2 regions of the Rhodococcus sp. G6(2025) genome follow, and region 2 is predicted to be linked to the other one. Evidence: riboswitches for the same ligand, from Rfam matches in the RefSeq annotation. Region 2 holds a riboswitch; the other holds the start of a gene.

Region 1 (14,638 bases), 2.1 Mb from region 2:
CCGCTGCGGCCGAGCTGATGCAGGTGATCCGGAATCCGATCACCCCCCGCACCTCCACCGTCCTGCTCGACGTTTCCAGCTCGATGGGAGAGCGCGAGGGGACGGCGACGCGCCTCGCGAACACGACGGCAGCGCTCACAGCCCACGTCGACCGTTCTCCGGACTCGTCGAACCTCGGGCTGTGGGAGTACAGCACGACGCTCGACGGGTCGCGGCCGTACACGACCGTGGTCGCGACCGGTCCCCTCTCGGCGGGCGGTTTCACGGAGGGCACCCGCAGGCAGGCACTCGACGCCCGGCTCGCCAAGGCGACACCCGCCACCGGGTCTTCGACGTACACGTCGCTCGAAGCGGCCTACAAGAGCGCGGTGGACGGATACACGCCGGGCCGCACCAACTCGGTGCTGCTCGTCACCGACGGGGCCAACGACGACTCCGTTGCCCGCGCGGATCTGCTGTCCGCCATCGCTGCGGCCTCGAGCACGTCGAAGCCGGTGCGCATCGACGTGGTGACGATCGGCGAGAACTCCGACCTCAACACGTTGCAGGCGTTGGCCGATCGCACCGGCGGGTCGCTGGAGAAGGTCGCGTCCTCGGACGGAGCGGCACTGCCGACCGCGATCAGCAAGTTGCTGTCGTGACGAGGCTCCTGGTCTTCGCGGTCTTCCTCGCACTCGTCACATGGTGGCTCCATCGGCGACTCGTGCGGGCCACCGGGCTGGGCCGGCCCTGGTCGGTGGTCGTCGACGTGACCCTCGTGGTCCTGTGGGTTCTCGCGGTCATCGGCGTCGGCAGCGGCGAAGCCTTCGATCCGGGATGGGCGCGTCCCCCGGGATGGGTGGGCTGGGTGTGGCTCGGCGCTATGTTCTATCTGGTGCTCGGGCTTCTCCTGGTCGCGTTGGCGTCGCTGCTGACGCGGCTGTTCGGCCGCCTGCGCGGCACCGGGAACGACGAACAGGTCGATCTGTCGCGGCGGCGAAGCCTGCGCATCGCCACCGCCGTCGTGGTGGTGGGTGCCGTCGGCGCCGCCGGCTACGGGGTGTCGGAGGCCGCCCGGCCACGGATCGTGCGGGTTCGGGTGCCGCTGAAGCGTCTGCCCGCCGAGTTCGACGGTGTGCGTGTGGCGCTCGTGTCCGACCTTCACGTCGGCCCGGCGCGGGGAGTGGATTTCACCCGGCGGGTCGTCGACCTGGTGAACGCGCAGCAGCCGGATCTCGTCGCGATCGCGGGCGATCTGGTCGACGGGACCGTCGCCAAGGTGTCGCCCGATCTGCAACCGCTCGGCGACCTCGAGGCCCCGCTCGGGGTGTTCGGTGTCAGCGGCAATCACGAGTTCTACGCCGACGACGGTGGTCGCTGGCTGGATGTGTGGGACCGGCTGGGCATCCGGACGCTGCGCAACGAGCGCGCGACGATCACCCGGGGCGGCGCCACCCTCGACGTCGCGGGCATCCACGACTATTCCTCGCCGGCCCCGTACGAACCCGACCTTCCGGCCGCGCTCGCCGGACGCGACCCGTCGACGTTCGTCGTGCTGCTCGCGCACGAACCGCGGCAGGCACTGGAAGCGTCCGACCTCGGTGTCGACCTGCAACTGTCGGGGCACACGCACGGCGGGCAGATGTGGCCGCTGCGTTATCTGGTGCCGCTGCAGCAGCCGTCGGTGACGGGACTGGACCGCATCGGAAACACCGTCCTCTACACGACCCGCGGTGTGGGCACGTGGGGTCCGCCCGTGCGGGTGGGCGCCCCACCGGAGATCACGATCCTCGAGCTGGTGCGCGAGGACTGAGCGAGCGATGCCCGCCCCGCGTGAGCGGGACGGGCATCGGCTGTGTCAGGCGTCTTCGAATGCGGAGATCGGCGGGCAGGAGCACACGAGATTGCGGTCGCCGTGTGCACCGTCGATGCGCCGCACCGCCGGCCACACCTTCGGCCGTGCCTTGCCTCGGGGGAACACCGCTGTCTCACGGGTGTAGGGGTGGTTCCACTCCGCGACCAGGCAACCGGACGTATGCGGGGCACCGCGCAGCGGGTTGTCGTCCACCGGCCACTCCCCCGCGCCCACGCGGTCGATCTCGGCGCGGATCGCGATCATCGCCTCGCAGAAGGCGTCGATCTCTTCGAGGTTCTCGCTCTCGGTGGGCTCCACCATCAGGGTGCCCGCCACCGGGAAGCTCATCGTCGGTGCGTGGAAACCGTAGTCGGCGAGGCGCTTTGCGACGTCGTCCACGGTCACACCGGTGTCCTTGGTGATCGGCCGGAGGTCGAGGATGCACTCGTGTGCCACCATTCCCCCCTCGCCGGTGTAGAGGACCGGGAAGTACTCGTCCAGGCGGCGCGCGATGTAGTTGGCCGAGGCGATGGCGGTCAGGCTTGCGCGGCGCAGCCCGACGGCGCCCATCATCCGGATGTACGCCCACGTGATCGGGAGGATCGACGCACTGCCGTAGGGGGCCGCGGAGATCGGTCCGGCTGTGCCGAGTTCCGGTGCGAGCGGATGTCCGGGCAGGAACGGCGTGAGGTGGGACCGCACACCGATCGGACCGACGCCGGGGCCACCGCCACCGTGCGGGATGCAGAACGTCTTGTGCAGGTTGAGGTGGCTCACGTCGCCGCCGAACCGGCCGGGACGGGCCAGGCCGACCAGGGCGTTGAGGTTGGCGCCGTCGACGTACACCTGGCCGCCGGCGTCGTGGACGGCGGCGCAGATGTCGGCGATCTCGTGCTCGTACACACCGTGTGTGGACGGGTAGGTGATCATGATCGCCGCGAGGCGCTCGGCATGGTCGGCGATCTTCGCCCGCAGGTCGTCCAGATCCACGTCACCGTTCGGGCGGCAGGCGACGACCTCGACGCGCATCCCGGCCATGACCGCGGATGCGGCGTTGGTGCCGTGGGCGCTCGACGGGATGAGGCAGGTGTCGCGGTGGTCGTCTCCGCGGCTGAGGTGGTAGTTACGGATCGCGAGCAGCCCCGCGTACTCGCCCTGGCTACCGGCATTCGGCTGCAGGCTGACCGCGTCGTAGCCGGTGACGGCCACGAGCCAGTTCTCGAGGTCCTTGATGATGCGGAGGATTCCCGGTGTGTCCCCGGTCGGCGCGAACGGGTGCAGTCCGGCGAACGCGGGCCAGGTGATCGCTTCCATCTCGGCGGTGGCATTGAGCTTCATCGTGCACGAACCGAGGGGGATCATGCTGCGGTCGAGTGCGATGTCCTTGTCGGACAACGCCCGCAGGTAGCGCAGCATCGCCGTCTCGGTGCGATACCGGGTGAACGCCTCGTGCTGCAAGTAGTCGGATCCGCGGAGCTGCGCGTCGGGGACGGACGTGCCCGCTTCCTCGGTCACGGCGCCTTCGCCGCCGAACGCCGCCAGCACCTGGGCGACGTCGTCGGCAGTGGTGGCCTCGTCACACGCGATGGCGACGTGATCCGCGTCGACGAACCGCAGGTTGATGCCGGCGTCCTTCGCCTTCGCCACCACGTCCGCGGCTCGGCCGGCGACTCGAACGAGGATCGTGTCGAAGAAGTGCTCGTGGACGACGACAGCCCCGGTCCTGCGGAGCGCGGCGGCCAGGGAGTGCGCCGTGTTCGCCACGCGCAGGGCGATCGCCTTCAGTCCCTCGGCGCCGTGGTAGCTGGCGTACATGGCCGCCAGAATCGCCAGCAGCACCTGAGCGGTGCAGATATTCGACGTCGCCTTCTCGCGGCGAATGTGCTGCTCGCGGGTCTGCAGCGCCAGCCGGTACGCCTTGTCACCGTCGGCATCGACGGAGACGCCCACCAGACGGCCGGGGAGCTGACGTGCATGCTTGGTGTGCACGGCGAGGTAACCGGCGTGCGGGCCACCGAAGCCCATGGGGACACCGAACCGCTGGGTGGTGCCGAAGCAGGCGTCGGCCCCGATCTCGCCGGGCGGGGTGAGGAGCGTGAGTGCCAGCAGATCCGCCCCGACCGCGACCAGTGCGCCGCGCTCGTGGGCGGCGGCGATCACGTCGGTGTAGTCGACGATGCGGCCGGACCCGCCAGGCATCTGCGCGAGGACGCCGAAGAAGTCACCGTCCGGAAGGCCGGCGGACAGGTCGGCCACCACGATCTCGATGCCGAGCGGCTCGGCCCGGGTCTCGACGACGGCCAGCGTCTGCGGGAACAGGTCGGCGTCGACGACGAACCGCGGGGACTTGCTCTTGCTCGCCCGGCGCAGCAGCGTCATCGCCTCGGCGGCGGCGGTGGCTTCGTCGAGCATCGACGAGTTGGCGACCTCCATGCCGGTCAGGTCGGCGACCATCGTCTGGAAGTTGAGGAGCGCTTCGAGGCGGCCCTGGCTGATCTCGGGCTGGTACGGCGTGTAGGCCGTGTACCAGGCCGGGTTCTCGATGATGTTCCGGATCAGCACCGGCGGGGTGAGGGTGTCGTAGTAGCCGAGACCGATCATGGACGTCGCCACGGTGTTCTGCGCGGCGAGTGCGGACAGTTCGGCGAGCGCTTCGTGCTCGGACACCGGTGCAGGCAGCGCGTCGAGGCCGTCGGCGATGCCGCCCGTCACCCCGTCCAGGATGACGGCGGGGACGGCCTTCGACGCGAGGTCGTCGAGCGAATCGGCTCCGACCAGTTCGAGAATGTGCGCGAGTTCCGCAGCGTTCGGGCCGACATGACGATCGGCGAATGTACGGCTTCCAGCGTCGATCACGACAACTCCCAAGCAGTTCGGAGGATCAGGACACGCCCCGCGTAGCGGAACGTCCCTCCCCCTCTGTCGCCTGCTCGAATCGAGCGCCTGAGAGATTCGGTACCGTCGTTCGGGTGTGAAGACGGCCCTTTCCCCGTGGGCGGGTGGGTGCTCCCACCGCTTTCCAGAGACGTCGGAGCCCGCACGGTCCTGTCTGCCTGAGAGATTGACGGGGAGGTGTTGCTCCTTCGGCGCCCGAACTCCCGCACACACGATGTTTCTGTGCTTGCGGTGCCCGGAACTCTCCCGCACGGCGTCGACGCACCGCCAGTCTATGTCACGGCTGCAGATGGCGGCGCAGGCAGCGCCGCGCTCCGATGGATGCGGGCTAGCCCGTCTTGCGGCTCGCGCGGTTCTTGCGCCGCGACGCCAGTTCGTCCTCGGGGCTCTGTTCGCTCTCGCCGCCATCGGCGCGCTCGGCCGGGAAATCGGCGATGGTGCCGGTCAGTTCGCGCATCGCACCGCTCACCGCGATACCGAAGACACCCTGCCCGCCCTGGAGCAGATCGACGACCTCTTCGGGGGACGTGCACTCGTAGACCGTGGTCCCATCCGAGAAAAGTGTGATCTTGGCCAAGTCCCGCACTCCGCGCTTACGGAGGTGGTCGACGGCCACTCGGATGTTCTGCAAGGATATTCCGGTGTCGAGCAGACGCTTGACGATCTTGAGGACGAGGATGTCTTTGAACGAGTACAGCCGTTGGCTGCCCGAACCTGCTGCGCCACGAATGGACGGCACGACGAGCGACGTGCGAGCCCAGTAATCGAGCTGCCGGTAGGTGATTCCCGCGATCTGGCAGGCGATGGGGACGCGGTATCCGACGAGGTCGTCGGGCACGGAATCGTCCGGGAAGAGGCCCGGTTGGATCTCCTCGGAGCTGAATTCGGACTCGGCAACGTTGTCGCCGGGCGCAAGATTCAGCGCATTCTCCTGCGGCCGATCTCCCACTGACTACTCCCTCTCGCATGTTGCACTGAACCCGACGATCAGTGCGCCTGTGACGCGCGTCGCCAGTGCCCGCGGCACAGCCACAGCACATCGAGCGGCGCAAGCGCCACCAGTGACATCGAGCAAGTCCGTACCCTGAACCTACTCAGCGTACGCCCGATACAATCTGCAGGGCAGAAAATCACTGCACTGAACGCTATGACTCCGAAGAGACGGGGTCAACGCAACGCGCCGGAGGAACCTCAACCGTTACTCCGCGCCCGAGGCTTTTCCGACGGCGCAAACTAGCCGTCGGTTGCCTTGAAATCGTCCGGCGACACGGACTCGAGGAATTCCTTGAACTTCTCGACCTCGTCCTCGCGCTCGTCGGGCATAACCAGACCGGCCTCCGTGAGTACCGCTTCCTCGGCGAAGATCGGCACCCCGATTCGCAGTGCGATGGCGATGGAGTCGGACGGGCGGGCCGAGACGCGGGTGTTCTGGTCGAACACGAGGTCGGCATAGAACGTGCCCTCGCGCAGGTCCACGATGCGAACTTCCTTCAGGGTGCGACCGAAGGCTTCGATCAGGTTCTTGATGAGATCGTGGGTCAGCGGACGCGCAGGCTCGACGCCCTGCTGTTCGAGTGCGATCGCGGTGGCCTCGGTCTGGCCGATCCAGATGGGCAGGTACCGCTCGCCGTCGGTTTCACGCAACAGCAGAACAGGTTGACTTTGGGGTTGCTCGACACGAACTCCGATCACGTGCATTTCGCTCATCGCGTCTGCCTCCACCCTGCAATGGTCCGTCCGCGGCACACAATGCCGTACCAGGATTCTATTCGATTCGTGTCTGCTCTTCGACCGTACAGCCGTTCGAGCGCAGCGTCGTTGGGAAGTGGGGACGGTCGGCGAGTTCACCTCACCGATCGAGCGCACCCCGGACTGCCGACTTCACCAGGCAGGTGTGCAACGTCAGAGACAGGGCGGCCAGTTCGCGCACCATCTCCTCGGCGCGATCACGGGCGCCGGCGTCGCGGCCCTTGGCGACAGGCCCGGCGATCTGCGCGACCAGCCCGGCCTCGCGGTCGGCCGCCAGCTTGAACGCCCTCAGGTGCCGCACCTCGAGTCCGAACTCGGACATCGCCCTCGCGGTGCGCGCCAGTGTCACCGCGTCCTCGTCGAAGAATCCCGCCGGCCCGGGAACGACCAGGCCTCCGCGGGTCAGTTCGCCGAGGAACTTCTCGTCGATCCCTGCCCGGGCGATCAGATCGTCGCGGCTGATCCGCACCTCGCGGTCGGTGAGGAACTCCTCCGGGGACACCTCGCCCGGGGCCACCGTGAGCGCGCGCGGCCGGCGCGGCGAAGAATCGCCTGCGCCGACCGTGGCCACACCTCTGTCGATGGCCTCGAGCTGCTCCTTGATGACCTTCAGCGGCAGATACTGATCGCGCTGCGCAGTGAGGACGTAGCGCAGTCGTTCACAGTCGGCGATCGAGAATCGCCGATACCCCGAGGGAGTGCGCTGGGGGCTGATGAGACCCTCGGCTTCGAGGAATCGGATCTTCGAGATCGTCACATCAGGAAAATCGGGGCGGAGTCGATCCAGCACGGAGCCGATCGACATCCCCGATTGCGCCTGCTGCTGCCGCACCGCGGTCATTGGCTACCCGCACCAGCTGACGTCTCACCGATCTGCGAGCCACCGGCAGCGGTCCGGGGTCCGGTCAGGAAGACCAGTCGGAACTTGCCGATCTGGACCTCGTCACCGTTCGCCAGGACAGCCGAGTCGACCGGCTCCCGGTTGACGTAGGTGCCGTTGAGGCTGCCGACGTCGACCACCTGGAACTCGTCGTCCTCCTGACGGAACTCCGCATGACGACGGCTGACGGTCACGTCGTCGAGGAAGATGTCGCTGTCGGGATGCCGTCCCGCGGACGTCGTCGGCTGGTCGAGCAGGAAGCGCGACCCTGCGTTCGGTCCACGCTTGACGACGAGCAGAGCAGAGCCTGCGGGCAGTCCCTCCACACCCGACACCGGAGCTTCCGGAGCCTGGGTTGCCGAGGAGTTGTCGAGCTCATTGAGAAAGTCCGCGCGGAAGACCGACGTGGTTTCCGCCGGCGTCTCCCCATAGACCGCGTCGTTGCCGTTCTCGCTCACCGTTTCTCCTCCTAGTTCGATCATCCAGCAAGATTCGCTGGACTACGCAATGCCACTCGGTACTACATAATTCGGTTCCCGTGCACATTAACTTCTGTGCAAACTCCCACGATCACATTCAAACTACGGACCTGCGCCCCGACACGGCACATGCGTTCAACATCGACCGTACCCTGCGCACGCCGGTGCGTGTAGTGAGACAGGCCGCCAGCACATTACGAACCGGTATTCCGACAGCGGATTTTTCCGGCAACCCGGTTTCCGGGCTGTCGGCACCTTCCGAAACCATCCGATTACCGCCTCGCGTGTTCTCGGGAAATTATCCTGCCGTGATGTCTGCATAGCCGGCGGCGTCCAGCATTTCGGCCAGTGCCGCGTCGAGGGTCGCCTCGTCGTCGACACCGAGGTCCACCAGCCACCCCTGCCCGTAGGGCGCGGAGTTCACGAGTTCCGGGTTGCCGTCCAGATCGGCATTGGCGGCAACGACTTTCGCCGTCAGCGGGGCGAAGATGTCGGAGACGCTCTTGGTGGATTCCACCTCGCCGAACGATTCGCCCGCCGTCACGGCCTCGTCGACCGCCGGAAGCTGGACGAACACGACGTCGCCGAGCTGGGACTGCGCGAAATCGGTGATGCCGACGCGTACCGTCGTGGGCCCCGTCCGCTCGACCCACTCGTGTTCGGCGGTGTACCGACGATCGGCGGGAATTTCGAGCTCACTCACAGTGGCTTCCTTTCGATGGCAATCCGCGGGCGGATGCGAAGATCAATTTCCGGGCTGAGCGTATTGGCGAGGTTTCGCCTCCCGCAAGGCGGCGATCGTGACCTGCTGCGATTGTTCGATCGTCAGCTGTCCGCCGCTGCGCGCGACCGTGTCGACCACCCCGCCGGGAATGTTCAGGGCCGCCGCCAGAGTCGGCGGATCACCGATGGCGACCACGCCGTAGGGGGCGTTCACCTTCCGGCCGTCCACCGACACGCCGCCGGCCGAACCGGACACCCAGGAGTCGACGCCGATCCGGATGGGCGGGCCGTCCGCACCCTGGATCTGGACGGCTTCGGCACCGGCGGCACGCAATTCCTGCACGAGGTCGAGCAGGACCTCGGAGCCGACTCCCTTGTTGGGGTCGGTGATGCGCATCGTCACCCCGGGACCGGTGGCCGGTGCGCTGCCGACCTGGATCGACAGCGCCGTCAACCGGGCCTGCGCCTCGTCGAGCGCCGCTCCGGAACTGCCGCTCTGTTGCAACGTTGCCAAGGTCTGTTCCAGCGATGCGATCTCCTGCCGCAGGGCAGCCTCCCGCTGGTTCAGCGTGTCCAGGACGACCAGGAGATCGGCCGGGCTCGCCGAGTCGAGGGTGTCACCGGACCCGGTGTTCTTCACCTGCGTGACGATCGCGATTCCCAGCCCGCCGAGCAGGAGCGCGGCCAGCAGCGCGAAGACGACGTGCGATCGCTGCGACGTCGCCGGTTCGTTCCCGTGCAGTTCGTGTCTGCCCTCGTGTCCGCTCACGCCGCGCTCACGCCCCGAACAGACGTCGCCGGAGGGCGGCCGCGTTGCCGAAGATGCGGATGCCCAGCACGACGACGATCGCGGTGGACAGCTGGGTTCCGACACCGAGTTGGTCACCGAGCCACACGATCAGGGCGGCCACCAGGACGTTGAACACGAACGAGACGACGAACACCTTCGAGTCGAAGATCTCGTCGAGGTACGCGCGCAGTCCGCCGAACACCGCGTCGAGCGCGGCGACGACGGCGATGGGCAGGTAGGGCTGCACGGCGTCGGGCACTTGCGGGCTGAACACCACGCCCAGCACGATACCCACGATCAGGGCGAGCACCCCGTAGATCGCGGATCCGCCCTTCAGTGCTGCCTTCATTCGTGTGACTCCTCCATTCGACTCCGCCGTTGTCATCGTGTTCCCACTTCCCGGGCTGCCCGCACTTCCCGCGCCGGGGCGGCGGGCAAGTGGAGATCGTCGGCCTCCGCCACCGCGAAGCCGATGCCGTACAGCTGCGCCACGCTGGACATCCGCAGATAGGCGTCGCTCACCACGAATCCGGTCTGCATCGGTCCCTGCGGGCCGATCGCGGAGACCACGTACGGCGAGAACACCGGCTGGTTGTCCACGAGCATCGCGCCACCCGCCTGGCGGATCGTCACCGACGGGCCGATCCGCACGTCGCCGACCGCGATGGCCTCGGCGCCGCTCGCCCACAGCGAATTGACGACCGACTGGAGGTCGCGGTCGAGCACCACGGCCTTCCCCCCGACACTGCGCTGGGACGAGTCGGAGAGGTTGGGCTTGGCTGCGGGGTCCGTCAACGTCACGGTCAGGCCGGGACCGTGCACGGCCTCGACTCCGGCATCCCCCTCGAGGCCGCGAAGCTCGTCGAGCAGTGCCGCGCCTCGGGCGTCGCCGGCCAGCGCGGTGGCGCGCGCGTCGTCGGTCTGTGTCGACAGCGTGTCCCGGGTGGCGGCGAGGGCGCCCGCCCGATCCTCTGCGTCCTGCACCTTGCTCAGGAGTTCGGACCGCACCTGCTCGGTGCCGGGGATGCGTTCGGTGGCCTGGCGGTAGGCGACCGACAGCACGAGCCCGACGAGCAGCGCGCCGATCGCGATCCACACCTGCTGACCGACCCGTGTCTGCCGTGAATGTCCCTGTTCACGATCCTCGGCCGCACCCTCGTACCCGGGGTCCAGATGATCGTTCATCAGGGACTGCAGCAGGGACGGCACCGGATTCCTGCGGATTCCGGAATCTGTCCGTTTCATCACTGGACCTCGTGTTCGTCGCCGCCCGGTCCTCGCACGGGAACGGTGCGCGCGACGGTCAGCGCGTTCACGGTGTAGAGCAGCCCGGTCCACACGTAGAGCACCGTGCCCCAGATCAGGAGCGCCGCGCCGAGCGGCTGCGCCACGGTCGCGATGCTCCAGTCACCGTGCGCCGCGAGGGTCATCGGCAGCGCGAACATCAGCAGGAAGGTGGCACCCTTGCCGAGGTACATCACGTCGGGGGGCGGCAGACCGCGCCGTCGGTAGATGATCAGCGTCAGCGCGAGAACGGCGTCGCGGCCGATCAGGATCGCCGCGACCCACCACGGGATGAACCCGCGCAGGACGAACGTCACCAGCGTCGTGACGACGTAGAGGCGATCGACGAAGGGGTCGAGCAGCGCACCCAGCTTCGACGACTGGTCGAGGATCCGCGCCAGCTTGCCGTCGAGCCAGTCGGTGAAGCCGCTGATCATGAGGATCGCGAGTGCCCACCCGTCGGAGTGGGTGACGAGCAGCAGGTACACGAACAGCGGCACGCCGAGGAGTCGAACCACGCTCAGGAGGTTCGGGACGGTCACGATCCGGTCCGACCGCACAGTGTCCCGGTCCACCGAATTCACCAAAATCTCCCCAGCGTCGAGTGCGGACCTGTTTTCGGGCGCTCGTCGCACCGCTCTCGCCACTCTTCCACAACCGGGATGGTGTTCAGTCGATCGTCCCGTCCGTCCGGCCGTGTCACTCGCCCCGCGCAACGTCCGGTCGCGGTGGGGCCGGGACGCGCGCGACGGCGTCCGCGGTCAGACTTCCCAGGTACAGCCACCCGTCGTGCTCCCGCACACCTGTGACGGGGGAATAGCTGCCCTTGCCTCCGCGCAGGCTGTGCACGATCTCGCCGCGGTGATCGAGGGCGATCACCCAGCCGGCGTGCTCCGGATTCGGCTGCACGGCCTCCGGCAGATTCGCCGCGACGATGCGCAGCGTGGGATAGGGCGCGAGCAGGTCGAGCAAGCGCATCCGCGGGCTGTAGAGCGCCACCCAGAACAGGCCGTCCCGTGTCTGGGACGTCATGTTGTCCGGTATGCCGGGCAGATTCGCGGCCCACACCGACGCCGCACCCTGCGACGGGCCGGTCAGGTCGACGCGGGAGATCTGGTACGAGCCGGTCTCGGCGACGAGGACGAAAGATTCGTCCGAGGCCAGTCCCACACCGTTGGCGAACTGCAGTCCCTCGGCGAGGAGGTCGGTCTCCCCCGTCCGCGGGTCCAGACGCAGCAGACGGCCGGTCCCGCGGTGCTCGAGAAGGTCGTAGCGGTGGTCGGCGATCGTGAAGTGCGCCGAGGAGTCGGTGAAGTACACGATGCCGTCCCGGCCGACCGCCGAGTTGTTGCACGCCACGAGTGGGCGCCCGGCCGCGGCGTCGGCGAGCACGTCGACGCGTCCCTTGTCGTCGACCCGCAGCACACCGCGCTCGGCGTCGCAGATCAGGAACCTGCCGTCGTCGAGGACCTCGACCCCGAGGGGGCGCCCGTGGGTGTTCGCGAGTTCGGTGGCGTGTCCGTGGCTGTCGAACCGCCAGATCCGGCCGTCGTTGCCTCCGGTGACCACCCGGCCGTCGTGATCGACGGCGACGTCCTCCGGGCCTTCTCCGGCGGGGAGCGTCCAGCGGTGCGCGTCGTCGAGCACCCTGTTGGGAGCGAGCACTCCCGTGAGCGTCGGCGGCGGCGGGGCGTGCCAGACGACGGGGTCGACACCGGTGCGGTCGAGCTTGCGGGCGAGAGACTCGAAGAGGGTCACGAACTGTGAGATTAGTCGTGTCCGCCAGTCGATATGGTCTCGCTAACGCCAGGCGAACACCGGCTGGTCGAATCCGTCGATGCGCGTGTGTCTCCCGTGCAGCGCGACCTCCCGGAACTGGTACACGACCGCGCCGGTGGGGGCATGCACGAGGTGACGGCGGAACGGCCATTGGATCACCGGTTTCGACGATTCGGGGATCTCGACGAACCGCGGCTCCGCGTCGATCTCGGGAACGCCCACCGAGAACACTTCCGCCACTTCCTCGCGGTTGGGGACGAGCGACGTGATCGGCTGGTCCGACCACACGACGAACGGGGTGATGACGTACCCGGAGCGGGTGACGTAGTCGTCGAGCCTGCCGAGCACCGCGGACGGCTCCACGTCGAGGCCGAGTTCCTCGTGCAGCTCGCGCGGGCGGCGTCCTCGCCGGTCTCCCCCGGATCCACTCCGCCGCCGGGCAACGCGAACTGCCCCGGATGCGCACGCATCTTGCTCGGGCGCATGGTCAGCGGAACGGCCTGACCGTCGGCGCCATCGTTCATCACGGCGATCACGACCGCCGCGGACCGCCGATTCGTCGGGTCCACGATCCGTGGTTCGAACCGTGCCAGCGCGTCGGCGAGCCGTTCCCTGCTCAGTGCGTGCCCATTCACCATCACCCGACAGTATCGCCAGTCGCGGCGAAACCCACGCTCCGATCCCCCGCGTTTCGAACCCCGCGCCGGCCGTCAGCCGAGCAATTGCTGCCGGATCTCGTTCTTGAGCACCTTCCCCAGTGTGGAACGAGGCAGATCGGGCCAGACCAGGATTTCCTTCGGGGTCTTCACGCTGCCGATGCGCGCTTTCACGAACGCCGTGAGTGCGTCGGCCTCGATCGGTGTTCCGGCTCGGGACTGGACGACGGCGACGACACGTTCACCCCATTTCTCGTCGGGGAGCCCGATCACCCCGCAGTCCTGGATTCCGGGGTACGCCATGAGCGCCTGTTCCACCTCGACGGAATAGACGTTGAATCCGCCGGTGATGATCATGTCCTTGGACCGGTCGACGATGTACAGAAAGTTGTCGTCGTCGAGGTACCCGATGTCGCCCGTGTGATGCCAGCCGTGCGCCGACGCCTCCTGCGTCGCAACAAGATTCTTGTAGTACCCCGTCATGACGAGCGAGCTGCGCACGACCACTTCGCCTCGCTCACCGGCAGGCAGCAGGGCCCCCTGCCCGTCCATGATGGCGACGGTGACCAGCGGGGAGGGCCTGCCTGCGGAGCTCAGCCGGGCTGTCGCGACCGAGCCGTCGGCGTGGAAATGGTCTTTCGGCGCCATCGTCGCGATCATCATCGGCGCCTCGCTCTGCCCGAACAGCTGGGCCATCACGGGCCCGATCCGGGTCAGCGCTTCTTCGAGCCGGGTCGGCGAGATCGGTGCCGCGCCATACCAGAAGCATTGCAGCGAACTCAGGTCCGTCGCCTCCAGGTCGGCGTGGTCCAGCAGCATGTAGATCAGGGTCGGCGGAAGGAAGGTGTGGGTGACGCGGTCCCGGTCGATGTGCGCGAGGAACTGCCCCAGGTCGGGCGTGGGCATGATGACCACCTGTCCGCCGAGGGCGAGAATTGGAAAACACAGGACACCGGCCGCGTGCGTCAAAGGCGCGAGGGCGAGGTAGACCGGTCTGCCGTCGAACGGGTAGCTCATCAGGGTCAGCGCAGACATTGTCTCGATGTTCCGGCCGGTGAGCATCACCCCCTTCGGCCTCCCCGTCGTCCCGCCGGTGCCGACGATCAGTGCGAGATCGTCGACCGGCTCGACGTCGAGACGTTCGGTACCCAGCCAGTCGTCGAACGGGTGGGCGTACTCCTCGTCGCCGTCGAGACACACGAGCGTCGTCAGCAGCGGCAACTGCCGACGGATCCGATCGACCAAGGGCGCGAACGCCTTCTGGAAGATCAAGCAGCGACAGTCGAAGAGGGCGAGCAGGTCCCGATTCTCCGCCGCCTCGTTCCGCGGGTTGATCGGGCACCACACCGCCCCCGCCCGGCTGATCCCGAAGACGCACGAGAACGCGGTCGGATCGTTGCCGGACAGGACGGCCACCTTGTCACCGGCGGCGATCCCCGACCGGGCCAGCGCGGCCGCGACGCGCCGGCTCAGGTCCTGTACATCGGCGTACGACAGCGTCCGGTCACCCATCGTCAGGCACGGCGACGACGGACCGAGCGAAGCACCCTTGTCGAGGTAGTCGGTCAA
Region 2 (14,638 bases):
AACGGCAACACGAGAGCCTGGTCGCTGGTGACGACCCGGCCACCGATGCCGATGCCGGGCAGCGTCTTCGGCGACGACCCCGTTGCCAGGACGACGGCGCCGCCCGTGATCAGCTCGTCGTCGACCTCCACTCCGTTGGGTCCGACCAACCGGCCGCGGCCGTTGACGACGGTGATGCCGTACGAGTCGACGAGGCCCTGCAGTCCCTTGTGCAGTCGGGTGACGATGGTGTTCTGGTAGCTCAGGACCTTCTCGAGGTCGACACCGTCGAACGTGACGTCGATACCGAACTGCGAGGCGGTGCGGGCACTGTCCGCGACCTCGGCGGAGTGCAGCAGCGCCTTCGTCGGAATGCACCCCTGATGCAGGCAGGTGCCGCCCAGTTCGTTCTCCTCGACGAGGATGACCGAACGGCCCAGTTCGGCCGAGCGGATGGCGGCCGCGTAGCCGCCGGAACCGCCGCCGAGGATGACGACATCTGCAGATCGGTGGGACATGGGAACTCCTTGCTGGAACGGAAGAGGGTGGGGTTCAGTGAACTGCGGTTGCGGCGACGGCCTCCGCGTGGAGGCGGCCGGCCCGATAGGAGGAGCGCACGAGCGGACCGGACAGGACGCCGAGGAAGCCGATCTCGCGGGCGATCCCGTCGAGCATGACGAACTCGTCCGGCGTCGCCCACCGTGCCACCGGATGGTGCCGGGCCGACGGCCGCAGATACTGCGTGATCGTGATCAACTGGCAGCCGGCCGCGTGCAGGTCCCGGAGGGCCTGAATCACCTCGTCCGTGGTCTCCCCCATCCCGAGGATCAGGTTCGACTTGGTGATCAGGCCGTCCTCCCGAGCCCGTGTGATCACCTCGAGGGACCGCTCGTACGTGAAGGCAGGGCGGATACGACGGAATATCCGGGGAACAGTCTCCACATTGTGCGCGAGTACTTCCGGGCGGGTGTCGAACACCTTGCGTAGTTGCGCGGCATCGGCGTTGAAATCGGGGATCAGCAGTTCGACGCCAGTGCCCGGGCACAGTTCGTGAATCTGCCGGACCGTCTCCGCGTACAGCCAGGCGCCGCCGTCCCACAGATCGTCGCGGGCAACCCCGGTGACGGTGGCGTACCGAAGGCCCATGGTCTGCACCGACTCGGCGACCCTCCTGGGTTCGCCCCGGTCGAGTGCGGCGGGGCGGCCTGTGTCGATCTGGCAGAAGTCGCACCGCCGGGTGCACTGGCTTCCGCCGATGAGGAAGGTCGCCTCTCGGTCCTCCCAGCATTCGAAGATGTTGGGACATCCCGCTTCCTGGCACACGGTGTGCAGGTTCTCGCGTTCGACGAGGGCGGCGAGGTCCCGGTATTCGGGGCCTGTCCGCATCTGCACCTTCATCCACGACGGTTTGCGTTCGACCGGGGTCTGAGCGTTGCGGACTTCGAGGCGGAGCAGTCGGCGGCCGTCAGGCTGTGCAGTCATGTGGGGAACTCCTAGGGCCGGTCGAAACCGGTCGGTATGCGTCGTCGGACCCGCGCGGTGGACAGCGCGGAACCGGGGCAGGCGATTGGGGAGAGCGAGCACACTTCGACAACCGTTGCGGCTGCGGGCATCTGGGCTCTCATCGTCCGGCGTGTGCGGTCACGTCGGAGCGAAGATGCATCGAGGATGCCAAACGACGAGGACTTTTGGCAACACCGTCGGTCCAAGGAGACAAACCCGCGGCGTCTGTGTACTGTTTGGCCAATCACAACTGAAGACGCCGTTGACGCGCAGCGGGAGAACCTCCGTTTCGGAGGCGCCGTAGGAGCAACTTCCTCCCCGGGAATCTCTCAGGCCCCAGTACCGCAGCGCAGAGGCAACTCTGGAGAAAGTATCGGCCGTAAAGCCGGAACTTACCGAAGGTGAAGAGCACGCCGTAGTTGCGGTGCGCCCAAACTCTCAGGTTTCAGGACAGAGCGGGGAGGTGCCCCCTTGTCGATGTCCGGTGCGGTCCGGACTCAACGAAACCGGAGTCACCTCGTGCCAGCAGAACCCCGCACCGCCACCCACGGCGTGCCCCTCACCAGCGACTTTCCGTCCCGCCACATCGGTCCTGATGCTTCCGCGTCGCGGCGGATGCTCGACGCCCTCGGTTACGACAGTCTCGCGAACCTGATCGACAGCGCGGTGCCGGACCAGATCCGCAGCTCACAGCCCTTGAATCTGCCCGCGGCGCGGTCCGAGCAGCAAGTTCTCACCGATCTGCGGGCACTGTCGGAGCACAACGAGATCCGCGTCCAGATGATCGGCCTCGGGTACTCCGACACCATCACGCCCGCGGTGTTGCGGCGGAACATGCTCGAGTCCCCCGCCTGGTACACCGCCTACACGCCGTACCAGCCGGAGATCTCCCAGGGCCGGCTGGAGGCGCTGCTGACGTTCCAGACCGTCATCGAGGATCTCACCGCCCTTCCCCTGGCCGGCGCGTCGCTGCTCGACGAGGCGACCGCCGTGATGGAGGCGGTGCTGCTGATGCGGCGGGCGAACAAGTCGAAGTCCGCCACCAACCGCGTCGTCCTCGACGCAGACTGCCTGCCGCAGACGCTGGCCGTCGTCCGGGGACGAGCGAAGGCGGTGGGCATCGAGGTGGTGGTCGCGGAACTGTCCGGGGAACTGCCCGACGGTGACATGTTCGGGGTGGTCTTCCAGGCGCCCGGTGCGAGCGGCGCGGTGCGCGACCTGGCTCCGATGATCGCCGCGGCGAAGGCGCGCGGCGCGCTGACCACGGTCGCGGCGGACCTGCTGTCGCTGACGATCCTGACGCCGCCCGGCGAGCAGGGCGCCGACATCGCCGTCGGGTCGGCGCAGCGTTTCGGTGTGCCCCTGTTCTTCGGCGGACCGCACGCCGGCTACATGGCCGTGCGCGGCGGGCTCGAGCGCATGCTGCCCGGCCGTCTCGTCGGAGTGTCCGTCGACGTCGACGGGAAGACCGCCTACCGGCTGGCACTGCAGACCCGCGAACAGCACATCCGGCGTGACAAGGCGACCAGCAACATCTGCACGGCGCAGGCACTGCTTGCGAACGTCGCCGCGATGTACGCCGCCTACCACGGTCCGGAAGGGCTGCGCGCCATCGCAAATAGGGTGCACGACCACGCGACGACCATCGCCGGAAGCCTGCGCGCCGCCGGTCACACAATCGTCCACGACAGCTTCTTCGACACGGTTCTCGTGCGGGTCCCGGCGGGTGCCGGGGCGATCGTGGAGTCGGCCGATCGGGACGGCATCAACCTCCGCCTCGTCGACGCCGATCACGTTGCGATCGCCTGCGACGAGTGCACCACCGACGACATCGTCCGGCGGGTGGTCGCCGTGTTCGGTGCGCAGCCGACGACCGTCGCGGCGGCCGAACTGCCTTCGGCACTCGCCAGGACGTCGAACTACCTGCAGCACCCTGTGTTCCACGATCACCGCTCGGAAACCGCGATGCTCCGCTTCCTGCGCACACTGTCGGACAAGGACCTCGCGCTCGACCGCACTATGATCCCGCTCGGATCGTGCACGATGAAACTCAACTCCGCTGTCGAGATGGAACCCATCAGCTGGCCCGGGTTCGCGTCCATCCACCCGTACGCCCCGGTCGCGCAGACGGCCGGCTACCTCGAGCTCGTCGCCGACCTGGAACGCTGGCTCGGCGAGATCACCGGCTACGACCGGGTCTCGTTGCAGCCCAACGCCGGATCCCAGGGTGAGCTGGCCGGGCTGCTCGCGATCCACGGCTATCACGAATCCCGCGGCGACTTCGGACGCAACGTCTGCCTCATCCCCCAGTCCGCGCACGGCACCAACGCGGCGTCCGCGGTTCTCGCGGGCATGAAGGTCGTCGTCGTCGCGACCGCGGAGAACGGCAACATCGACGTGGGCGACCTACGCGCGAAGATCGCGGCGCACGAGGGCGCGGTGGCCGCCATCATGCTGACCTACCCGTCCACACACGGCGTGTACGAGAGCGACGTGCGGACGGTCTGCGATCTGGTGCACGAGGCCGGCGGCCAGGTGTACGTCGACGGCGCGAACCTCAATGCGCTGGTCGGCCTCGCACAGCCAGGTAAGTTCGGCGGCGACGTGTCACACCTGAACCTGCACAAGACGTTCTGCATCCCGCACGGCGGCGGTGGTCCCGGTGTCGGGCCTGTCGCGGTGCGCGAGCATCTGGCGCCGTTCCTGCCCGGTAATCCGCTGGGCGGCGACGACCTCGGCACCCCGGTGTCGGCGGCCAACTACGGATCGGCCGGCATCCTGCCCATCACGTGGGCGTACATCGCACTCATGGGACCGGACGGGCTGACGAGCGCCACCGAAACCGCGGTTCTCGCAGCCAATTACGTCGCCCGGTCGCTGGATCGGCATTTCCCGGTCCTCTACACGGGCCCGTCCGGTCTGGTGGCACACGAGTGCATCCTCGACCTCCGGCCCATCACCAAGTTGACCGGCGTCACCGCCGAGGATGTCGCGAAGCGATTGATCGACTACGGCTTCCACGCGCCCACCCTGTCGTTCCCCGTCAACGGCACCCTGATGGTCGAGCCGACCGAGTCCGAGGATCTGGCCGAACTCGACCGCTTCATCGAGGCGATGGTGTCGATCCGCCGCGAGATCGACCTGGTCGGCGATGGCGTGTGGCCGCTCGAGCGCAGCCCACTGCGTCAGGCCCCGCACACCGCCGAACAGGTGACCGCGGACGAATGGGACCTGCCCTACCCCCGCCACCTCGCCGCCTACCCCGTCGCGTCGCTTCGCGCCGCCAAGTACTGGCCCCCGGTGCGTCGCATCGACGGCGTCCACGGCGACCGCAACCTCGTCTGCTCGTGCCCGGCGCCCGAGGCCTTCGAGAACACCACCGACATCGACACTTCGGCCATCGCCGAGACCCCCGAGGAGGCCTTCGCATGACCCTCACCACGACGCCCGCGTCCCCGCTGCTCGGCGAGCACGGCGCGCTGGGAGCCCATTTCACCGACTTCGCGGGCTGGCAGATGCCGCTGAAGTACGACAGCGAACTCGCCGAGCACCACGCCGTCCGCAAGACCGCCGGACTGTTCGACCTCTCGCACATGGGCGAGATCGCGGTCACCGGACCCGAATCCGGAGCGGTCCTGGATTATGCTCTGGCCGGCGAACTCTCGAAGATCGGCGTCGGCAGAGCCAAGTACTCCCTCCTGTGCAATGCGGACGGCGGAGTCATCGACGATCTGGTCGTCTACCGTCTCGCCAACGAGCATTTCCTCGTGGTGGCCAATGCGGCCAACGCGCCGACGGTGCACCGCGAACTGGCGGCACGCGTCGAGGGTTTCTCCGCGAACGTCGACGATCAGTCCGCGGAGACCGCACTGATCGCGGTGCAGGGACCGGCCGCGCAGGGCATCGTGCAGTCCCTCGTTCCCGCCGAGCAGGTCGACACTGTGGCGGAGTTGAAGTACTACGCGGTCGCGCGCGCGGTGGTCGCCGGCATCGACGTCCTCCTCGCCCGTACTGGGTACACCGGGGAGGACGGCTTCGAGCTGTACGTGCCGAACGAGCTGTCCGTACAGTTGTGGCGCGCATTGCTCGACGCCACCACGACCCGCGGCGGCGTCCCCGCCGGCCTCGCCTGCCGCGACACCCTCCGCCTCGAGGCCGGAATGGCGCTGTACGGCCACGAACTGAACCTCGGCACGAATCCGTACGAGGCCGGGCTCGGCAAGGTGGTCCGGCTGAACAAGGAATTCGTCGGCCGCGATGCCCTGCAGAAGTTGTCGGATCAGTCCCCGCAGCGGGTGCTCGTCGGCCTCGCCGGAAGCGGCCGCCGGGCCGCCCGTGCCGAGTACACCGTGTTGGACGCGTCCGGCGGATCGGCGGTCGGCACCATCACGTCCGGGGCGTTGTCCCCGACGCTCGGGCATCCGATCGCGCTCGCCTTCGTGGACGTCGCGTTCCGCGAACCGGGCACCGAACTCACCGTGGACATCCGCGGCAAGAAGGAACCGTTCGTGGTCACGCCGTCGCCGTTCTACCGCCGCTCCTGAGCCGTTCCCACCCACTTCAGCCCCGAAAGGGTCACACATGTCTTCGCACGCCTTCCCTGACGACCGCAGCTACACCGACGATCACGAGTGGGTCCTGATCGAGCCGGGCGCCACGCTCCCCGACGAGCCGGTCCGCGTCGGCATCACGTCGGTCGCCGTCAACTCGCTCGGCGAGCTGGTCTTCGTCGACCTGCCGGAGGTCGGTGCGACCATCGTCGCCGGCGAATCGTGCGGCGAGGTCGAATCCACCAAGACCGTGTCCGAGCTGTATCCGCCGGTGAGCGGCCGGGTCACCCTGATCAACACCGCCGCCGTCGACGACCCGGGACTGGTCACCTCCGACCCCTACGGCGAGGGCTGGCTGTTCGCCGTCCAGCCTTCCGCCGCCGGCGAACTCCTCACCGCGGCCGAGTATGCCGAGAAGAACGGGGTGCAGGCATGAGCGTCCTGAACCGCGACCTCGCGGATTTCGACCCGGACGTCGCCGCACTGATCGGCAAGGAGCTGGGGCGCCAGCGCACCGGCCTCGAGATGATCGCGTCGGAGAACCACGCACCGCTTTCGGTGATGCAGGCGCAGGGGTCCGTGCTGACCAACAAATACGCCGAGGGGTACCCGGGCAGGCGCTACTACGGCGGCTGCGAGCACGTCGACACGATCGAGCAGCTCGCGATCGACCGCGTCAAGTCGCTGTTTGCCGCCGAATACGCTAACGTGCAACCGCATTCCGGCGCCACCGCGAACGCGTCGGTGATGCACGCGCTGATCGAGCCGGGCGACACGATCCTCGGACTATCCCTCGCCGACGGCGGCCACCTCACGCACGGCATGCGCCTCAACTTCTCCGGCAAGCTCTACAACGTCGCCGCCTACGGGGTGTCCGAGCAGGACTACCGCATCGACATGGACGAGGTGGCGAAGGCGGCACGCGAGCACCGGCCGCAACTGATCATCGCCGGCTGGTCCGCCTACCCCCGGCACCTGGACTTCGCCCGCTTCCGGGAAATCGCCGACGAGGTCGGCGCATACCTGATGGTCGACATGGCCCACTTCGCGGGTCTGGTCGCCACCGGATTCCACCCGTCCCCCGTCCCGCACGCACACGTCGTCACGTCGACGACGCACAAAACCCTCGGCGGACCCCGCGGCGGCATCATCCTGACCAACGACGCCGCCATCGCGAAGAAGATCAACTCCGCGGTGTTCCCCGGCCAGCAGGGCGGCCCACTGGAACACGTGATCGCAGGCAAGGCAACGGCATTCAAGATGGCGGCCGAACCCGACTTCGCGGAGCGTCAGGAACGCTGCCTCGACGGTGCGAAGGTCCTCGCCGAACGGCTCAGCCGACCCGACGTCAAGGAAGCCGGAATCAGCGTCCTCACCGGCGGCACGGACGTGCACCTCGTCCTCGTCGACCTGCGGGATGCCGCCATCGACGGGCAGCAGGCCGAGGACCGCCTCGATGCGATCGGAATCACCGTCAACCGCAACGCCGTCCCGTTCGATCCGCGGCCGCCGATGGTGACGTCCGGTCTGCGCATCGGCACCCCGGCACTCGCCGCCCGCGGCTTCGGCCGCGACGACTTCGTGACGGTCGCCGACCTCATCGCCCAAGCTCTCACCGCAGCGGACGGCGCCGACACGACAAGACTCGCCGCCGAAGTGCGGGCACTGGCCGACAAGTACCCGCTCTACCCGGGCTTGTAACTCGTGACGATCAGTGTGTTCGACCTGTTCTCGGTCGGTATCGGACCCTCGAGTTCGCATACGGTCGGGCCGATGCGGGCGGCGGGCACGTTCGTCGACGACCTCGACACACTCGGCCTTCTCGGGGACGTCGCCGGTGTCCGTGTCGATCTGTACGGATCGCTCGCGGCCACCGGCGCCGGCCACGGCACCATGTCGGCGATCCTCCTCGGCCTCGAGGGGTATCGGCCCGAAACCATCGCCACGGAGGAGATGGAGACGCGACTCGACGAGGTGCGGGCGAGTCGGCGGATCCGTCTCGGCGGGACGGTCGACATCCCGCTCGCCGAAGACGAGATGGTGTTGCACCCGTTGACGGTCCTGGACTTTCACCCCAACGGCATGACCCTCACCGCCACCAGCGTGACCGGCCGTGAACTGCACGCGCAGACGTACTATTCGATCGGCGGCGGATTCGTCGTCACCGGCGCCGAACCGGAGCTGCCCGTCGCCGCGGGCGCGAATTCGCTGTCGTTCGGGTCGGCGCGCGAGTTGCTCGACCTCAGCGAGCACTACGGGCTCACGATCAGCGAGGTCATGCTCGAGCACGAACGCGCCCTCCGGCCCGAGCCGGCGGTCCGGGCGCGGCTCCTGCACATCCGGGACGTGATGGTCGAGTGCCAGCACCGCGGAATCAGCCGGGACGGGTACCTGCCCGGCAGTCTGCGGGTACGCCGCCGCGCCCGCGGCTGGTACGAGCGGCTGAATCTGGAGGATCCGGGTCGTGATCCCGCGTTCGCCGAGGACTGGGTGAATCTGGTGGCCCTCGCCGTCAACGAGGAGAACGCCTCCGGCGGACGCATCGTCACCGCCCCCACCAACGGGGCGGCCGGCATCATCCCGGCGGTCCTGCATTACGCGCTGCACTACACCCCCGCCGGGAAGGCGGACCCGGACGGAACGTCGGTGCGATTCCTGTTGGCGGCAGGCGCAATCGGATCCCTGTACAAGGAACGGGCCTCGATCTCCGGGGCCGAGGTGGGCTGTCAGGGCGAGGTGGGTTCCGCGGCGTCCATGGCCGCCGCCGGGCTCGCCGAGATCCTCGGCGGCAGCCCGGAGCAGGTGGAGAACTCGGCGGAGATCGCGATGGAACACAGTCTCGGTCTCACCTGTGATCCCATCGGCGGCCTGGTGCAGATTCCGTGCATCGAGCGCAACGCCATTTCGGCGGGCAAGGCGATCAACGCCGCCCGGATGGCTCTGCGCGGCGACGGCACCCACCGGGTCAGCCTGGATCAGGTGATCGAGACGATGCGGGCCACCGGCGCCGACATGAGCTCGAAGTACAAGGAGACCTCCACCGGCGGTCTCGCGGTGAACGTGTCGGTGAATCTCGTCGAATGCTGACGTTAGTCCGCGCGGACCAGTGAATGGACGCGGTGCCGGGGATCCGATCGGGATCCCCGGCACCGCGGTCACGCATGTGCGGGCTGCAACAGACCGATCCGGTCGAATCGCTCCGCACGGTCGGAGAGTCGCTGGGTGGTGTCTGCCGCATCGAGGAGCGACAGTTCGCGGTGGAGTACCGCACCCACCCGGGTGCAGAACGCCGTGGATTCGTCTGCCGCGTCCGGGAATTCGGGGATCACCTCGTCCACGATGCCGCTCGCGAGGAGATCGGACGACCGGATTCCCTGCCGGGCGGCCATGTCCGGAGCGTGCGCGATGTCGTGGTGCAGGATCGCGCTCGCACCTTCGGGTGGCAGGGGTGAGAGCCAGCCGTGCTGGGCCGCGAGCACCCGGTCGGCCGGGATCAACGCGAGCGCGCCGCCGCCGGTGCCCTGCCCGAGCAGTAGGGAGATGGTGGGGACGTCGAGCGAGACCATGTCGGCGATGCAGCGCGCGATCTCACCGGCCAGACCGCCTTCCTCCGCCTCCTTCGACAATGCCGCGCCCGCGGTGTCGATGACCGTCACCAACGGCAGGTTCAGTTCCGCCGCCAGCCGCATTCCCCGGCGGGCTTCCCGCAGAGCGCCCGGGCCGAGCGGCGACCGCGTGGTCTGCCCTCGACGGTCCTGGCCGAGCAGGACGCACGGCATATCACCGAACCGGACGAGGGCGAGGATCAAGCCCGGATCGACCTCACCCTGACCGGTTCCGTTGAGCGGAAGAACATCCGACGCGGAGTGGAACATCACCTCCCGCACCCCCGGCCGGTCCTCGCGGCGCGAGGCGACCACCGAATCCCAGGCGGGGACGTCCGGCAGACTCTCGTGGACGGGGGCGTCCGCGAGCGACGGCCGGCCACCACGGCCGGAGGTGATGATGCGCAGCGCGCGGTCGACGATCTCGGCGAGCTGATCCGGCGGCCGCACCGCGTCGATGAGTCCGTGCGCGTGCAGGTTCTCGGCGGTCTGGACGCCCGCCGGGAACGGCGACTCGTACAGCGCCTCGAACACGCGCGGTCCGAGGAAGCCGACGAGCGCTCCCGGTTCAGCGATGGTGACGTGCCCCAGCGACCCCCAGGATGCGAAGACACCGCCAGTCGTGGGGCTTCGCAGGTAGACGAGGTACGGCAGGTGCGCCTCCTTGTGCTTGATCACCGCCGCCGTGATCTTGACCATCTGCAGGAACGCGGTCGTTCCCTCCTGCATTCGCGTGCCACCGGACGTGGGCAGGGCGAGCAGCGGAAGGCGTTCGCGCGTGGCGCGTCGGATCGCGGCGACGAGACGCTCGCCTGCGGCCACTCCGATGGAGCCGCCGAGAAAGCCGAATTCGCAGACGAGGATTGCCGTTCGGCGGCCGCGGATGGTGGCCACTCCGGTCAGCACCGCCTCGTCGAGGCCGGTCTTCTCCTGTGCGCGAAGAAGTTCGTCGGCGTACTCGGAGTCCGCCGCGACCTGGATCGGGGGCGTGTCCCAGGACTCCCACGTGCCGGCGTCGACTACGAGGTCGAGCAGTTCGGGAGCGGTCAGGCGAGCCATCAGCTGCACTCTTTCAGCCACGACATCACGGTGTCGTTGTCCGCGCCGAGGACCGGTGGTGCGGTGTGCCGGGTCTCGGTGACCTCGGTGCCGTCCGGTTCGAAGAACCGCAGGGGCGGGCCGGGCAGCGTGATGTTGCCGAGTGTGCGGTGGTCGACGTCGACGAGCAGTCCCTGCGACTTGGTCTGCTCCCATTCGTAGACTTCGGAGATCGTCCGGACGCGTCCCGCGGGCACTCCGATGCGGTCGAGTTCGACGAGAAGTTCGTCGCTGGTGTACGCGCCGAACGCGTCCTCGACCAGTTCCAGGACCTGCTTGTGGTTCTCGACGCGTTCGGGATTCGTGGCCATTCCGGGGGTTTCCGGATCGAGGTGGAAGCCCGCGCAGAACCGCTTCCACAGTCCTTCGCTGCCGACCGAGATCTGGACGGCGCCGTCGGCGGTGCGGAACAGCCCGTAGGGCGAGATCGACGGATGGTGGTTGCCCTGCGCCTCACCGACCTCGCCGGCGACGGTCCACTTCGTCCCTTGGAAGGCGTGCACGCCGACGACGCTGGCCAGCAACGACGTTCGTACGACGCGGCCCCGTCCGGTGCGCTCACGTTCCTGCAGGGCGGCGACGACGCCGAACGCCCCGTACATGCCGGCGAGCAGGTCCGCGATCGGCACGCCGACGCGCTGGACGTCGTCGGGATTGGGGCCGGTCAGCGACATCAGTCCGGCCTCGCCCTGCGCGATCTGGTCGTACCCCGCGCGTCCGCCTTCGGGTCCGTCGTGACCGAAACCGCTGATGGACAGGACGACCAGGCGCGGGTTCAGCTCCGCGAGCCGTTCGGTGGTGAATCCCAACCGGTCGAGGACGCCGGTGCGGAAGTTCTCCATGAGGACGTCGGCGCGCCGGACGAGGGATTCGAGGGTGGCCCGTCCGTCTTCGGCCTTGAGGTCGAGGGTGATCGACTTCTTGTTCCGATTCGCGGACAGGAAGTACGTCGATTCCCGCTTGGCGTCAGCAGGGTTCACGAAGGGCGGCCCCCATCCGCGGGTGTCGTCGCCGCCGTGCGGGGTCTCGATCTTGATGACGTCGGCGCCGAGGTCGCCGAGCATCATCGCCGCGTGGGGGCCCGCGAGTGCGCGGGTCAGATCGACGACGACCACTCCTTGCAGCGGACCTGTGCGCTCCATCGTGTTCGTGGACATGTGAAACCACCCGTTACTTCCTGGCGAGAGCCGCGAGAGCTGGACTGTTGGTGCAGTGACCTAGTGGACTAGCCAATTAAATGAAACATCTGATTCGGCCGATGTCAAGAGGTGAAAAGTCGATTCAACGACGCGGGGAGGCGGGCCGGTCGCCTCCCCGCCGGCCGTCAGAGCCAGCCGGGCACCACGAGAATCGCCCAGGCCACGAGTGGCCCGATGGCCACGACGAGGGCGCTGTACTTCAGGATCTGCTTGTAGAAACGGTCTCGATCGACATTCTGTGCGTTCGCGAGGACCAGCGCTCCGTTGGTCGAGAACGGGCTTACGTCCACGATGGTCGAGGAGATGGCAAGCGCGACGATGACGCCCACCGCGCCCACCTCGCCGGCGAGGAGGAAGGGGACGGCGAGCGGAATGGTCGCTCCCAGAATCGCCGTGGACGACGCGAATGCGGAGACGATGGCCCCGATGTAGCAGAGCAGAAGAGCGACGAGAAGAGGCATCCCCAGGCTGGCCACCGCGTTTCCGACGTACTCGACGGTGCCCGCCTCCTGCAGGACCCCCACGAAGGTGAGCACGCCGCCGATGAGCAGAACCGTCGACCAGCTGATCTGAGCGATCGCACCCTTCTGCGCCTTAGGCGAGGCGAGCGCCAGGACGACGGCCACCGTCATCGAGATGAACCCCACGTCCAGGTCGAGGATCAGCGAGAACACCGCGAGCGCGGCGAGACCGACCAGAGTGAGGGCCTGATCGAATGTGACTCCGGGGCGTGCGGGTGCGCCCGCGAGGGTCGCCGTCGGGCGCACCTTGGTCGCGGTGGCCCCTCCGGACCCCGAGCCACCTCCGGTCGCGGGCACTCCTCCGCCCGAGCCACCGGCACCAGTTCCTTCGGTGTTCTCGGCGCCGTCGTCGTGCACGCTGCGCCCGATCAGGTCCCGACCGCCCAGGAAGACGAACAGGAGCACCCCGATAGCGGCGTTGAACAGGAGGCTTCCGAGGAACAGGGTGAGCGGGCTGTTGGTCAATCCCGCCTTGGACGCGATGTCGTTGACCGTGACGCCGTAGATGCTGATCGGCGAGAAGCCGCCTGCCTGCGCTCCGTGGACGACCATCATGCCCATCAGGAGGGCGTTGATCTTGTAGCGGGCGGCGAAGCCGAGAGCGATCGGCGCGACGATCGCGACGGCGGCAGGGCCGAGCGCGCCGATCGAGGTGAGTACCGCCGTGATCCCGAACATCACCCAGGGGATCAGCGCGACACGACCGCGGACCAGCCGGACCGCCCCGCGGACCATGAGGTCGACGGTCCCGTTGTTCTGGGCGATCGCGAAGAGGTAGGTGATGCCGACCAGCGTCAGGAACAGGCTGCTGGGGAATCCGGCGATGATGTCGTCGCTGCTCATGTGCAGTGACAGGGTTCCGACGAAGAAGGCGGCAACGAAGCCGAGAGCGCCCATGTTCACGGGCAGCACGGTCGCCGCCAGGAACATGACAGCGAGCGCAAGTATGGGGATCAACTCGGTCGACATGAAAGTCTCCGGTTCTGTGGCAGTGGCATCTGGTCTCGACCGCCGCCGGCGAGCAAATTGACTCAGTGGCAGATTGGCCTAGCCACTTCATAAAAGCAGTGTCGTGGATCACTGTCAATAGGAACTGTGGATGCGGTTACATGCCTGTGCGAGATACCGTGGAGTAGTTTCAGTGGAATGGAGAGTGGGTGGCCCAGTGGCTGAGCAACTGCGTCCGGTAGCACGACCGCGGCTGTACGAGGTGATCGTCGAACAGCTCTGCGCCCATATCGCCGACCACGAGATGACGCCGGGCGACCGACTCCCCGCCGAGCGTGAACTCGCCGCTCAACTGGGCGTGAGTCGCGCTTCCCTGAGTCAGGCGCTCGTCGCCCTCGAGGTACAGGGTGTGGTGTCGGTGCGGCACGGGGACGGTGCCGTGCTCGTCCGCCGCCCCATCGAGGAACGAGCCGTCAAGGCGCTGCGCGAACACGCCGATCGTCTCCCCGAGGTGATCGAGGCCCGCGAGGCACTCGAGGTGAAGCTTGCCGGGCTCGCCGCCGAGCGCCGGACCGACGCGGAAATGGCGGCGATCGATGCCGCCCTCGCGACGATGGAAGCCGAGATCGCCGCCGGCGATCGCGGCGTCGTCGGCGACGAACAGTTCCACGAGGCCATCACCGTCGCGGCGCACTCGTCACTGCTGGCCAAGCTGATGCACGAGATTTCCGGGCTGATCCGGGAGACCCGGATCGAATCCCTGTCCCAAGCAGAACGCCCGCGGGCCTCGCTCGAAGGGCACCGCCGCATCGCGACGGCGATTCGAGACCAGGACTCCGCGGGCGCTTCCCGTGCGATGGCCGATCACATCCGGATGGTGTCCGACGTCGCGCTGCTGCGCGAGGGCGGATAACCGGGTCTACCCGCCGACCACCGACTGCGGCCGGTGGGCACCGAGGATCTCGTCGGTGTCGGCGCCGAGTACCGGCGGCGCGGACGTCAGACGCGGGCGCTCGCCTGCGAAACTGACCGGGAACGCGATCTGCTGCAGGCTGCCCAGCGTCGGGTGGTCGACCGTGCCGATCATCCCGAGTGCCGCAGTGTGCGGGTCGGCGTAGATCTCGTCGAGGTGCCGGATCGGTGACACGGGCACGGCGTGAGCGGCGAGTGTGTCGCACCAGTGCTCCACGGTTCCCGACGCGAAGGCCGTCGACAGTTCCCGCTCGAGATCGGAG

What was found. Region 2 has a riboswitch for glycine ahead of gcvP (aminomethyl-transferring glycine dehydrogenase). Riboswitches for the same ligand answer to the same signal wherever they lie in the genome.
Region 1: it holds a riboswitch for glycine, as region 2 does, so the genes downstream of both, gcvP (aminomethyl-transferring glycine dehydrogenase) here and gcvP (aminomethyl-transferring glycine dehydrogenase) in region 2, are expected to answer to the same signal.

Annotation. Positions count from the first base shown of each region.
Region 1 covers NZ_CP179750.1:5,095,870-5,110,507, forward strand. The annotation lists gene ACLIVD_RS23370 (substrate-binding domain-containing protein) at 1-641, shown strand, start outside; gene ACLIVD_RS23375 (metallophosphoesterase) at 638-1,792, shown strand; gene gcvP (aminomethyl-transferring glycine dehydrogenase) at 1,838-4,690, opposite strand; glycine riboswitch at 4,865-4,988, opposite strand; gene ACLIVD_RS23385 (MerR family transcriptional regulator) at 5,058-5,678, opposite strand; gene ACLIVD_RS23390 (bifunctional nuclease family protein) at 5,963-6,436, opposite strand; gene ftsR (transcriptional regulator FtsR) at 6,579-7,319, opposite strand; gene garA (glycogen accumulation regulator GarA) at 7,316-7,816, opposite strand; gene gcvH (glycine cleavage system protein GcvH) at 8,136-8,540, opposite strand; gene ACLIVD_RS23410 (DUF881 domain-containing protein) at 8,583-9,329, opposite strand; gene ACLIVD_RS23415 (small basic family protein) at 9,337-9,699, opposite strand; gene ACLIVD_RS23420 (DUF881 domain-containing protein) at 9,732-10,595, opposite strand; gene ACLIVD_RS23425 (CDP-alcohol phosphatidyltransferase family protein) at 10,595-11,218, opposite strand; gene ACLIVD_RS23430 (SMP-30/gluconolactonase/LRE family protein) at 11,334-12,392, opposite strand; partial or broken gene ACLIVD_RS23435 (NUDIX hydrolase) at 12,435-13,051, opposite strand; gene ACLIVD_RS23440 (AMP-binding protein) at 13,124-14,638, opposite strand, start outside.
Region 2 covers NZ_CP179750.1:7,197,771-7,212,408, forward strand. The annotation lists gene lpdA (dihydrolipoyl dehydrogenase) at 1-497, opposite strand, end outside; gene lipA (lipoyl synthase) at 532-1,461, opposite strand; glycine riboswitch at 1,746-1,837, shown strand; gene gcvP (aminomethyl-transferring glycine dehydrogenase) at 1,960-4,914, shown strand; gene gcvT (glycine cleavage system aminomethyltransferase GcvT) at 4,911-6,026, shown strand; gene gcvH (glycine cleavage system protein GcvH) at 6,064-6,468, shown strand; gene glyA (serine hydroxymethyltransferase) at 6,465-7,733, shown strand; gene ACLIVD_RS33360 (L-serine ammonia-lyase) at 7,737-9,119, shown strand; gene ACLIVD_RS33365 (carboxyl transferase domain-containing protein) at 9,188-10,696, opposite strand; gene ACLIVD_RS33370 (CaiB/BaiF CoA transferase family protein) at 10,696-11,892, opposite strand; gene ACLIVD_RS33375 (SLC13 family permease) at 12,060-13,424, opposite strand; gene ACLIVD_RS33380 (FadR/GntR family transcriptional regulator) at 13,621-14,316, shown strand; gene ACLIVD_RS33385 (CaiB/BaiF CoA transferase family protein) at 14,323-14,638, opposite strand, start outside.